Regions from separate parts of the Paenibacillus litoralis genome, predicted to be linked through region 1. Evidence: riboswitches for the same ligand, from Rfam matches in the RefSeq annotation. Region 1 holds a riboswitch; each other region holds the start of a gene.
The links. A riboswitch is a leader RNA that binds a small molecule or an ion and turns the genes downstream of it on or off. The one in region 1 is predicted to bind cyclic di-AMP.
Positions count from the first base shown of each region.

Region 2: it holds a riboswitch for cyclic di-AMP, as region 1 does, so the genes downstream of both, ACKGJP_RS35905 (C40 family peptidase) here and ACKGJP_RS01040 (ubiquitin-like domain-containing protein) in region 1, are expected to answer to the same signal.
Region 3: it holds a riboswitch for cyclic di-AMP, as region 1 does, so the genes downstream of both, ACKGJP_RS24525 (NlpC/P60 family protein) here and ACKGJP_RS01040 (ubiquitin-like domain-containing protein) in region 1, are expected to answer to the same signal.

Region 1 is NZ_CP176395.1:246,989-251,072, reverse strand. Features, by position in the region: gene rnmV (ribonuclease M5) at 25-570, opposite strand; gene ACKGJP_RS01040 (ubiquitin-like domain-containing protein) at 857-1,945, opposite strand; cyclic di-AMP (ydaO/yuaA leader) riboswitch at 2,272-2,451, opposite strand; gene ACKGJP_RS01035 (ABC transporter ATP-binding protein) at 2,754-3,497, shown strand; gene ACKGJP_RS01030 (ABC transporter permease) at 3,494-4,084, shown strand, end outside.
Region 2 is NZ_CP176395.1:8,504,680-8,508,763, forward strand. Features, by position in the region: gene ACKGJP_RS35895 (pirin family protein) at 1-704, opposite strand, end outside; gene ACKGJP_RS35900 (MarR family winged helix-turn-helix transcriptional regulator) at 829-1,281, opposite strand; cyclic di-AMP (ydaO/yuaA leader) riboswitch at 1,502-1,636, shown strand; gene ACKGJP_RS35905 (C40 family peptidase) at 1,639-2,109, shown strand; gene ACKGJP_RS35910 (FAD-dependent oxidoreductase) at 2,232-3,806, opposite strand.
Region 3 is NZ_CP176395.1:5,768,044-5,772,127, reverse strand. Features, by position in the region: gene spoVAD (stage V sporulation protein AD) at 1-939, shown strand, start outside; gene spoVAE (stage V sporulation protein AE) at 942-1,307, shown strand; gene ACKGJP_RS24525 (NlpC/P60 family protein) at 1,397-2,302, opposite strand; cyclic di-AMP (ydaO/yuaA leader) riboswitch at 2,304-2,515, opposite strand; gene ACKGJP_RS24520 (AAA family ATPase) at 2,931-3,890, shown strand; gene ACKGJP_RS24515 (DUF58 domain-containing protein) at 3,895-4,084, shown strand, end outside.

The DNA.
Region 1 (4,084 bases):
AGAAAGCACTACCTTATCCCTTGCCTAGCCGTTGCTTCCCCGTAACCGTTCCAGCGCTTCGGCGAACTGCCGTTTGGTGATTTGGAACATTTGGCACCGTTTATAGAACTGTTTGCCGTTAGCATACCCGATCCCAAGCAGTTTGCCCATTTCGAGCCGGTTTTGGGAAGCTTGGGGATGAACGATGAGCCCGGCTTCCATTAAGTCCTCCCAAGCGATCTCGGATTGCTCCCGGGTGAAGTCCGTCTTCACCGCGGCAAGCGCCTTGCGGATCGTATCCGGCGAAGCGTTCTCGATGCCGATGTCCCCTTTCTTCGTTGCTTCCTCCTGGGACAGGAACGCATGTTTGCACCCCGGCACCCGTGCCGTAATGAGCCGCCTCAGCCGTTCCCCCGCATGATCCGGATCGGTGAATATGATAACGCCCCTCTTTTGCTGAGCAAGCTCGATGCGGCGGTACACATCCTCATTGATGGCCGATCCGCCCGTCTCGATCGTCTCCGCATCGACCGCTCTTCGGATGGCCGTCGTGTCGTCCTTGCCTTCTACTACAATAACCTCTTTGATCATGACAAAGCCTGTCCTTTCCTGTATGACGCTAGCCGCGTTTCGCTTTTCAATCAACGTACCACGAAAGCATCTATATGTAAAATAATGTCCCGGACATATCGGCCAACCTGCAACAAAGACAAGCCGAGCAGCGTTTAATAAGTAATCGCCGATTCACCGGCAAACCGAAGAAATCCGTAGCCCTGAAAGCCCCCGAATCGTCAAAAAGAAGAGACGCATGCACGCCTCTTCTTTCAATAAACGTATTAGATAGCCAGCAAACAGGCTTGCGATTTTTCCATCCGAACTAGTCTGTGGAAGGTTTTTTCGGCCCTATAACATAAATGGTATAGCCCCGTTTCATGCCGAACTTGTTCGCGTAATCCTCGCTGTCGAAGAAGACGTCGATCTTGTTCCCTTTGACGGCGGAACCGATATCCTCCGCGCGGCGGAAACCGAGTCCTTCGATATAGACCCACCATCCGAGCGGGATGATGCTTTTATCGACCGCAATCGTGCGCCCTTCGGTAGCTGTCGTGCCGGTATAGGTCATACCGTAATACGGGTCTTTGGACGTCTTATTGCCGTTATCCGCCGAGTAGGCCGTTAACGTGACGTTCTTAATGATTTGCTTATAGCCGAACTGTACGCCGTTCTTTGTGACATCGTCCACCGTCGGCGAAGATGCCGAAAGAGGCAGAACGACCGGAACCTTCGTACCGATAGCGACGACTTTATTTACGCTTGCCGCCTGCACGGTTTCCGCAACGACGTTCTCCTCGACAAGCGAGCCGTCCTCGTAAACCTTTTGCTTCTGTACAAGCTTGGTGCCTTCCTTGCCCTCCTGAACGGTTTCTTCCTTACCCTTCAGCAGATTGGCATCCTTCTTCGTCTCCGTTTCGAAAGCGATCGGAACCGCGTGCTCCTCGATCTCCTTCTTGACGCGGACGATTTTGATCGGCATGCTTGCCGCAACGCCCGTATCCAATTCCGGGGATATTTTATCTTCCGCCCCGAGCGATATATTGAACTCCTGCAATGCACTTCCAACCGTTTTCCCGGTTGTGTACAAAGTCTTCGTCTCTCCATCGGCCGTCACAACAATTGGTGAGGTAAAATCAATCGTAAATTTATCTCCGCTCTTGATACGCGTATCAAGAGTCGCAGACACCCGATCGTGCTCGCCAATCGAAATGGCTTGTTCATCCAGTAGGCGTTGCAGGGTCCATTGCTTTGTTTTCACAACGGTCTCTTTCCCGTCAACCACCACAGATACGCTTTTGGTAGCCGTACCGTACAACAACATGAAAAACATGAAAGTCAGTGCTATCGAGATTAATGCAATTATGCTTACCGTGCGCACATTTTCATGCTTCCAACGCAATGCGAAGGTCATGCTGGATGATCGTCTTACATGGGTGTCCTCAAGCAGCTGGGTATCGCCCACTTCATTCGGTCCTCCTTCAAAGCCCCGCCGTCAACTGTTATGCATGATTATGATCGTGACGTGACTAAGGTTTTTTTTGGGTCGTGCGTAGCCAATTTCCGTTCTTGCCTTACATCGAAACGGACGGATTTCTTCCCGCTTCACCTCCAAAATAAGGATTATTGAGTTGTCCGTGTTGGTCGAATGGGACTTTTAGGGAACGAAAAAAGCCGCAAGAAGAGGAACTCTTCTCGTGGCTCTATAAGCATAGACTTATGCTGCAGCACGACAATCGTTACCTCTCTCGTCAACGCTTACGAGGTTAGCTGACGGATTCGGACGTGAGAGTCGCCCTACACAGATATAAAGCAATCTGCGATTCACCCCTTTAACCATAACCCGCCGTCATAAAAACTTCGGCAAAGTTACTTTTGGTTCCCCCGTTCCCCATTACGGAAACTCAGCGAATTGGAAAATTGGCATCGTTATTAAGTTATTATGAAATGTATATTACGCTCTCAGGATCATCCTGTAAAGAGGGAAAAGACTATCTAAAAGAGAAGATTTCAACTAAATTTCGCTGGTTTTTATCGTTTTTTGAATATAATACACTCCACACTCGCTGTATCTCACTGACAATCACTATTTCGCATACATTCGATACAAATTGTGACAAAAGCACCAAAGAGGTATAATAAATACGGGCAAAAACATACTAGTAATTTCCACATCGGGCGGGTGTACGAGCATCCGGACTGGAAGAAAACGGGGTGGCAAAATGGAAACCATTTTACGGCTGAATGACGTGTTCGGGGGGTATTTCGCACGCAAGCCGGTGCTGCGCAATATTACGTTTACCGTCGGCAAGGGCGAGATGATCGGGCTTATCGGACTGAACGGGGCGGGCAAAAGCACGACAATCAAGCATATACTCGGTTTGCTAAAGCCTCAGCAAGGCAGCATCACCATAGCGGGCAGAACGCTGGACGAAAATCCGGAGGCGTACCGCTCGTCGTTCGCTTATGTGCCGGAAAGTCCAGAGCTGTATGAGGAGCTGACCGTCCGCGATCATATGAGGATGACAGCGATGGCTTACGGCATCGCGAGCGACGTATTTGACCGGCGAAGCGAAGAGCTGTTGAAGCTATTTCGGATGGAAGCGAAGGCTGACACTTTACCTCGTTTTTTGTCTAAAGGAATGCGCCAAAAAGCGATGATCATGTGCGCGTTTCTTGTCGAGCCGGCCTTGTACGTAATTGACGAACCGTTCCTCGGGCTGGATCCGCTGGGGATCCGATCGCTGCTGGAGCTGATGGTGGAGGAAAAACGGAAAGGCGCGAGCTTTTTGATCAGCTCTCATATTTTGTCGACGATCGAATCGTATTGTGACGGCTTTGTCGTGCTTCATCACGGAGATATTGTCGCATCCGGAACACTCTTGGACATGAACCGGAAGGCGGGACTGGAACAGGCGTCGCTGGACGATTTATTTTACGCCCTTGTGCAAGGGGAACAACCATGATGCCGAACGAGAGAAAAAGCGGGAAAATAACCACTGACGCACGGGTCAAAGCAGGCGGGAACGACCCGCAAATTCGTGCACTTTGGCGCAAGCGGTGTGCAGACTTTTGGCGGGAAATGAATATTTATTTGCGCGATGTTGTAAGAAGCGGTTTTCCCGGCTTCGTTCTTCTGTTTGCCATTGTCGCTTCGATCGGGTATGGACAAATCTTGAAGGGAATTACGTCGGATTTCCCCCAGGCTTGGATCACGGTGCCGGTTTTGACGGTTGCATTAGCGTCCGGTCGTCCGAGAACATTCCTGAAAGATGCGGATACGATGTTTCTGCTTCCTGCAGAGTACCGGACAAGCGGTTATTTTCAAGCGGGCTTCCGCTATAGCCTGTTCATCAATGCGGGGCTGGCAATGGCTGCGACGATCGTCGTTTGGCCGCTTTACGCTCATGTGAAAGGCTCTGAAGCCGTACCTTTCGGGTGGCTTGCAATCATGATTCTTCTATTAAAATGGAGCAACCTTCTGGCATCGTGGCATGAAAGCAGAATGACCGCCAAACCGGCGCGTATTGTGTATACTTCCGTTCGCTGGGGG
Region 2 (4,084 bases), 480 kb from region 1:
CCGCTTGCCTCAAAGCGGAATGAAGATTCCGCATTCGCAGCGGTCAAGACCGCGAAGTCTGCGTATTGCAAAGGCTCGGCCCGCAGCCCCGACTGCTCCTGTACGCCGCCTTCGCCCTCGACGACGAGCAGTGCGACGGCCCGGCCCTTAGGCACCTCGTACCTGTGCATGCTCCCCGGATCCAGCGTCACATCGAGCATGATCGGCGCCGTAATCAGCGAGACCGGGGCGCCTTCGCCGATGATCGTTTTCACCTTAACGCCATCCTCATTACGCGCCGGAAACTGCTCGTGCTCGAATTGACGGTAGGTCGGCTCCAGCTTATTCGCCTCAACGAGATTCGGCTCGAACCAAATCTGGAACAGCTCCGCATCCTTCTCCAGCTTCTCGGCGTGATGCACGCCGCTGCCCGCCTGCATCACTTGCGCGCCTCCGGCGGAAACCTGCTGCGAGTTCCCGAGGGAATCGCTGTGCACCCCCGTACCTTTGAGCACGTACGAAACGATTTCGAACCCCGAATGCGGATGGGGAGGGATTTCGAACGTTTCGTTCGCCTTAGCCCACGCCCAGTAAAACAGCGGTCCTACGCGCTTTACGGCCCCCTCTTCGCGAGGGAACGCGATCGGCTTGCGCTCGCTGATTTCTCCGTTTTGGCCGAACTGCCCTCTCCCCTGCTGCTCCGTTCCGTAAATCGTTACTCCCATTTTAAATTCCTCCTTTGATTAGGTTGTCCAATACGTCCGCTTATCCCGCAGGAAAGCCTCGTTTATGTTGCCAGTCAAAAAATCTCAAAATTAAGATAATGACGTTGCGGCGGGCACCAGTAAGCTACTTGTAAGTCTCCTGTGCCGCTTTGCCCAGCTTCTTGAGCAGCCGCACCGCTTGCTTCTTCTCTTCCGGGTTTAGCCCGCTTACCGCTTGCCGGATCGCCTCCGTATGCGACGGAAACAGCTCTTGTATGAGCTTACGGCCATTGTCCGTCAGCTCCGCATAAATGACGCGACGGTCATTCGGATAAGGAACCCGATTCAACAGCTTCTTTCTCACGAGCTTATCGACCACATACGTGATGTTTCCGCTCGAAATTAATATTTTCTCTCCGATCTGCTGAAGCGGCTGCGGTCCTTTATGATAAACCAGTTCAAGCACGCCGAATTCCGTCGGATTAAGACCGTGCCTGCGAATATGACGGGTTGAATGGGCTTCCGCCCAAATGTGCGCCCGGGACAGCACTATATACAGCTCGAGCGATTCGTCCTTCCCCTCGTCGACATGTGCCATTGCTTCTTCCCTCCGATCGACCAGCGCGATTGAATTATCTTAACATTAAGATAATCGAACGCTGCTATTTTGTCAAACGCTGCCGAGTATTCGGCTTTATCCGGCCGTTCGACAAAATTCTCGGTTATTTTTAAAAAAGATGATGTTTTTTTAAAGAAAACTTAAGAAACCGGCAGGATTTTCATCCCGGATAGCGAATTCATAACGTCGGCAAGAAAAAAAAGGAAAGATGCCGAATTCCCTGATCGGGAAACGGGGGAACCAATACTGGGTGAATTGATCTCGAAAGCAAGGGATCATAGGGTACCTTCAACCGAACCCTCAGCTAACCTCGTAGGCAACGGAAGGAGTTTCGTTTTGAAGAAAGCTGTCGTATTTGTCGTTAGTATCGTCATGTTTCTGAGCTTCATGGCAAGCAGCGTCTCTGCGGAAACCCCGCTGAACGAAGCAGTGGACGAATTGATTGGAACCCCTTACAAATATGCGGGGATGTCGGAAAAGGGCTTTGACTGCTCCGGCTTTACCAGCTATTTGTTCGCCAAGTTCAACATCGATCTGCCTCACAGCTCGAAGTCCCAAAACACGGAGGGCTTCTGGGTCGACAAGAAGGATCTCCGCGCAGGAGATCTGGTGTTCTTTAACACCGACGGCAAAGGGATTTCCCATGTCGGCGTCTACCTCGGGGATGGCATTTTCGCTCATTCCGCAACCGGAGACGGCGTCATCAAAACGAAATTGTCCGATTCGTATTACGCGAAGCGGTACGTTTCGGCCCGCCGCGTGATGTGGGACGATCTTTACAATCAGTTGACCACGGACGCGAAATAAGTAAAAGCAAGCGAAAGTATAAGTATTGCCTTATCCGAGTACATACTTATATGTCGCGAAAAAGACCTTCCGGACTCATGTCCGGGAGGTCTTTTTCCGTCCCCTATTTGGATCTTAGCCAGTTATACCGCTTGAATAACCGGCCAGTGCAGCTCGACGCCCTCGGCGGCGAGCAGCCGCTGGAAGTCGGCAAGCAAAGTCGCATCGTTGCGCACCTGGCGGGGCTCTACTTGATTAAGCATGCAGAACACGGCCAGATAGCCGGCTGCTTCCCCGATGTTCCATTCCACCGGATGAAGCCGGTAGCATCCGTTCGTCAGATGGGTCGTCCCGATATTTTTGCAAGCCGGCAGCAGGTTGTTCATCCGTACCGGGATTAAGCTGCCGAGCGGAATTTGGAACGGGTAGGTCGAGCTGTCGATATACGACTGCATGCCGGTGCTCGGATGCAAGTCCATCCGATAGCAGCCGATGCCGATCGTATCCGCGAACGGCATCGCGCCTTGGTCGCCGCGGCAAGGCGCCGTAATATGCTGCTCCAGCACCGTGAACTCGGCACGGATCCGGCGAGATTCGCGGATGTATGCCGCCTTTGCCAGCCCGTCCTCCGTGCCGACTACGTCTTTGCGCAGCCTTAAGCCCGGGTAACCGAGCTTGCCGTCCGGCCGGGGCGCTTCCGTCTGCATCCAATAGAAGAACGAAAGGCTTAGCTGTCTCGCCCCTTCCAGGTGACGCTGCCGCTCCTCTTCACTGACGTCGATGACCGGGCCGAGCCAGTAATCGTGCATAATCCAGTTAACTAGCGTAATATCGCTGGCATAAGTGCCCGGAGCGAAGTTCGATTTGTCGATAATGCGCCGGTACCGCCACAGATCAGGAACGCCTTGCTGCGGCATAATCGAGTAGAGCGTCGGCTCCAGCGTAATATAGTGCGGAACAAGCATGCCCAACTGCTTGCCCGGCCAAAAATCGGCCTGGTAATCGCGCCAGAACGCATAGTCCCGCGGCTTTTCGATCGTGTGGTCTTCACCTTCGATATAATCCATGGCAAAACAGTGCGTAATCGCCTGCATATCGGTAGGATCGGCATCTCCCGTCAACGCGTGCGGCTCGCCGGTTTCCCGCTGCGATTCGGAACCCGTTACATATTCCGTGCCCGTCATCGGGAGCAAGTCGCCGCATTCGGTCGCGTCCAAAAAATAAGGCGCCGTCAGTACCGTCTCGCCGCCGGTATCGGTATGGCGAACCGTAACGGAACGGACGCGATCGCCGTCGGTCTCCGCAGCAACCGGTACGCAGTTGAGCAGCACGACAAGCTTGCCGCTATGCACATAGGGCGCCAGCATATCCTGCAGTACGGCTAAGGCGGTACGCGGCTCGTGGCATAAGCGGCTGACGTTCCCGTTGCCGGGATTCAGGTTCCGGTTGGCGCGCGCTTCCGGCGTAAGCGGCATTGTGCGCCTGTAGAAATCGCGCACGCCGTCGCGGAATTGCCGGTAAGTACGCGTACAGCCGAATTGCTCGATCCATCTGTGCTCGTCGGGCGGCACCGCTTGACTGGTCAGCTGCCCGCCGATCCAATCGGTTTCTTCGGTCATCACGACCGTCTTGCCCAATCTCGCTGCAGCTAACGCTGCGGCGCAACCGCCCGTTCCCCCTCCGATAATCACCACATCGCTCTTCCGTTCCCGCTTCATCCGTCTCCATCCCTTCAACCTTCATTTGTTCCGTCAAGTTACGTTTTTGTTTCAAATCTCAGAAAGTATAAACTCCGCTGATTGTTCGATTTCTCGGTAAACGTCTGGCACCAAAGTAGACCGAAGGGCGCTTATCCTTGGTAAATAAACGAACGATACTTCTTGATAAGATTCGACAACCCCTACATTGACATCCAATTTACCATCATTTTATAATGAGTTAATCAATGCTTCTAGTTTAGTTTTAGTTACGTTTTTATTAACTTTTACTTTACTTA
Region 3 (4,084 bases), 3.2 Mb from region 1:
GGGGAGGGGCCCCTTGCCAACGACTTCGATATCGTACACGGAGACTTGACGCTGGAGCAGAAAACATGGGAAAAGGCCGAAAAAATGCTGATGGAAGAGGCGGCCCAGCTGGCGATCAAGAAATCGGGCATTACGAAAGAGCAGGTGCAGTTCTACGTCGGCGGCGATTTGCTGAATCAAATCATCAGCAGCAGCTTTGCGGCGCGGACGCTCTCGATTCCGTATCTCGGGGTCTTTGGGGCTTGCTCGACCTCCATGGAAAGTTTGGCCATCGCTTCCATGATCGTCGATTCCGGCTCAGCCAAGTATGCCATGGCCGGCACGTGCAGCCATAACTGTACCGTGGAAAAGCAGTTTCGGTACCCGACCGAATACGGCTCGCAGAAGCCTCCGACCGCTCAGTATACGGTGACGGGGGCGGGAGCTGCTATCGTCGCCCCAAAAGGAGACGGACCGGTTGTCACGCGGGCCACGATCGGGAGGGTAATCGACATGGGGATTAAGGACCCGTTCAACATGGGGGCTGCCATGGCGCCTGCCGCTGTCGATACGATTCAAGCCCATTTCCGCGATTTCGGCACGAAACCGAGCGAATACGATCTGATCGTAACCGGCGATTTGGCCACGGTCGGTTACAACATAGCGAACGAGCTGTTCGACAAGCACGGCTTTCCGATTCATCAAACGACCTACAAGGATTGCGGCTTGATGGTATATGACGTGAACTCGCAGGGCGTCCAGTCGGGAGGCAGCGGCTGCGGATGCTCCGCCGTCGTCACCTACGGGCATCTGCTGAAGAAGCTGGCTTCGGGCGAGCTGAATAAAATATTGGTCGTTGCGACCGGCGCTCTGCTCTCCCCGCTCTCATTCCAGCAGGGAGAAAGCATCCCATGCATCGCGCACGCGGTTGCCATCGAGAATAAGGAGGCGACGGCATGATCATGCAATTTTTTTGGGCGTTCGTGATCGGCGGCGCGATATGCGTATTCGGACAGCTGCTCATGGATATCGGCAAACTGACGCCGGCCCATACGATGAGCACGCTTGTCGTGATCGGGGCTATCGTCGACGGCATCCAGATCGGCGGGAAAAGCTTATACGACCGGTTTATTGAATTCGCCGGAGCGGGCGCGACGGTGCCGATTACGAGCTTCGGCAACTCGCTCGTTCACGGCGCCTTGATGGAGCTGCGGCTCCACGGCTGGATCGGGGTCGTATCCGGCATGTTCGAAGTAACGAGCGCCGGCATTTCCTCGGCGATCATCTTTTCGTTCCTGGCGGCGCTGTTCTTTAGGCCGAAGGGCTGAGGCATACCTGTAAACAATGCTAGAATGAAACGACAAAACGGCATCTTCCGTCACTTGGGACGGAGGATGCCGTTTGACTTTTTAAGCGGCTAAAGCACGTGCTTGGCGCCGACATAGTACTTCTGGCTCCAGCTGCTGTAGAGGCTGGTAACCGTTACGCCGCGCGTTTTGCCGGACGAGGCGTTAATATACTGGCCGTTCCCCATATACAAACCTACATGAAAAACCCTGCCGCGGTCGGCAAAGAAGACGAGGTCGCCCGGCTGAGGATCGGATACGCCGTATCCCGCCGAAGCGTACATATCCGCCGATGTGCGGGGCAAGTCGACGTTGAATTTGTCAAATACGTATTGTACGAAGCCCGAGCAATCGAAGCCGTTCGGCGTCGAGCCGCCCGTGACGTAAGGCGTACCCATGTACTGTTCCGCGACGTCGATCAGATCTGCCGCAGGATCCGGCTTTGGTTTATACCAGGCAGGCGAGTGGAACTTGCCGTCCGCTCCCAAAATGGCGATCCAATTGTCGTTGTCCCATTGCATGATGCTGCCGAACGTATCGGCGATCCACCGTACGGGAACGTATATCGCCCCGTTCACGAATTGCGGTACGTGTTCGAACGTGCGAGGCTTCCCGTCGATCGTCGCGTTCGCATCATTGGTCGTGATAACGGCCGTATGTGCGCCGCCGCCGATCGTAACCTGGATGTCCGCGTTCTTTTGACTCCACTCCAGCTTGTAGCCCATTGCTTCCATGACGGTGCGGAGCGGCACTTGCAGCACGCCGGATTCGTCGATAAAAGGCTGAGACTCGGGAAACGAAACCAAAGCGTCGTTAACCTGTACCTTGGCGCTAGTGTCGACTGCGGCGGCTTGCGCTTGGCCGCCGGCAAATAGGACCGCTGTAAGGATACCGCATGTAAGCGCTACCGTTTTCCAGCCTCCATGTTGACGTACGATCGGCGCTGCGTTTCTGATTTTCTTTTTCCAAAAATTCAAAGCCTTTCCTCCTAGTTGTCTCCGAGGTTAGTTGTCGGGTTCGGGAAGAGGTATTCCCTAGAAGGCGGGTCGGCCGCCACCATTCACCCCTATGAGCATGCCCGAAACAGCCGGCTTCCGCGGTTTGCCGAAAAGCAGCCTTCGTTGATGCGTCCTTGTGGATCGTCCCCCGTACCGACGCTTTTGCTGCGCCGGATTCGACCTTTTTTTGTGTTGAACTTCCTCCGTAAAGGATTTCACGCTTGTAAAGCGTAAGCTTCTTCCTTATGTAAGGATCATGATCAATTGAAAGACTATCACAAATGACTTCAACCGCGCAATATGTTGGAGCCGCACAATTAATGGAAACGGATCGGTGGGATTTCCAAACGCCGAAATTTCAGCGCTGCAATATTCAGAAATGTACGAATTTACAAAATTTTTTATCGAGATTGCACGTATACTTCCAATTTGAAATTTTGTAGAATGAAGAAGAGTCTAGAAAAAGCGAGTGCATTTACTTGTTTTTGGGAATTTTTATTGATCCTTTATAGATTTCCCAGCTGTTTAGAAAACATTTTTTGGTGCTTTCCGTAACCGTTTTCGGACGGGAAGTTTACCGATAGCCCGGTTGGAGGAGGAGCAGAAGATGGACGCCATTTGGAAAGAGCAGACTCAGGTTATTAAACAGCTGAATGCGAACTTGGAAGCTTGTATTTTAGGGAAAAGCAAAGAAATCGAATTGCTGCTCACGGCTTTTCTCGCCGGAGGCCATGTTCTGCTGGAGGATGTTCCCGGCACCGGCAAGACGGTGCTGATTAAAGCGCTTGCGAAATCGATCGACGGCCAATTCCGCCGTATTCAGTGCAACCCGGATTTGCTCCCTACGGATATTACCGGCGTTTCCATTTATCATCCCAAAAATGAAACGTTTATGTTCCGGCCGGGTCCGATCATAACGAATATATTGCTTATCGATGAAATCAATAGAGCGACGACCAAGACGCAATCGGCTCTGCTTGAAGCGATGGAAGAGGGACATGTCACGGTAGACGGCGAATGTTACGTGCTGCCGGCGCCGTTCCTTCTGCTCGCCACGCAGAACCCGATCGACTTCGAAGGCACTTACGTGCTTCCGGAAGCTCAGCTGGACCGGTTTATGATGAAATTCAGCCTCGGCTACCCGGACGAACAAACGGAAAACCGGATGATCATCGAGCAGAGCAAAAGCCACCCGCTCGATTCGCTCACGCCGGTCATGACCGCGCACGAGGTGACGCTTCTGCAGGCAAAAGCGCGCGAGATTCATATGGATGAAGCGGTAGGGCAGTATGCCGTAGCGCTGGCCCGGACGACAAGGGAGCACCCGTCCGTTTTTCTCGGGGCGAGCCCGCGAGCTACGCTTGCGCTTGTGCAGGCTGCGAAGGCGTATGCCATGCTTCAAGAAAGAGAGTATGTCATTCCCGACGATTTGAAAGCTCTTGTGCCTTATGTCTTCGGCCATCGCCTGATATTGAACGCGGAAGCGCGAATGGAAGGAGCGACCGCTGATTCGGTGCTGCAGTCGGTGTTTCAACAGGTGAGAACGCCTGTTCGATTGGAGAAGTGATCCGATGAGCGAATTCACCGGTTGGATGGATCGTAAAGCGAGCGGGCTGTCGCAGCGTTTCTGGGTGCTGGTCGGCTGCTTTGGCGGCAGCTTGCTGTTTCTGCTGTTTCAGGGCGGGAAGCTGGCTTCCATGCTGTTTGCCGTAGTGTGCGTCATCAGTGTGTATTTGGTTCTCGGCCGATGGAGCGGCGTCG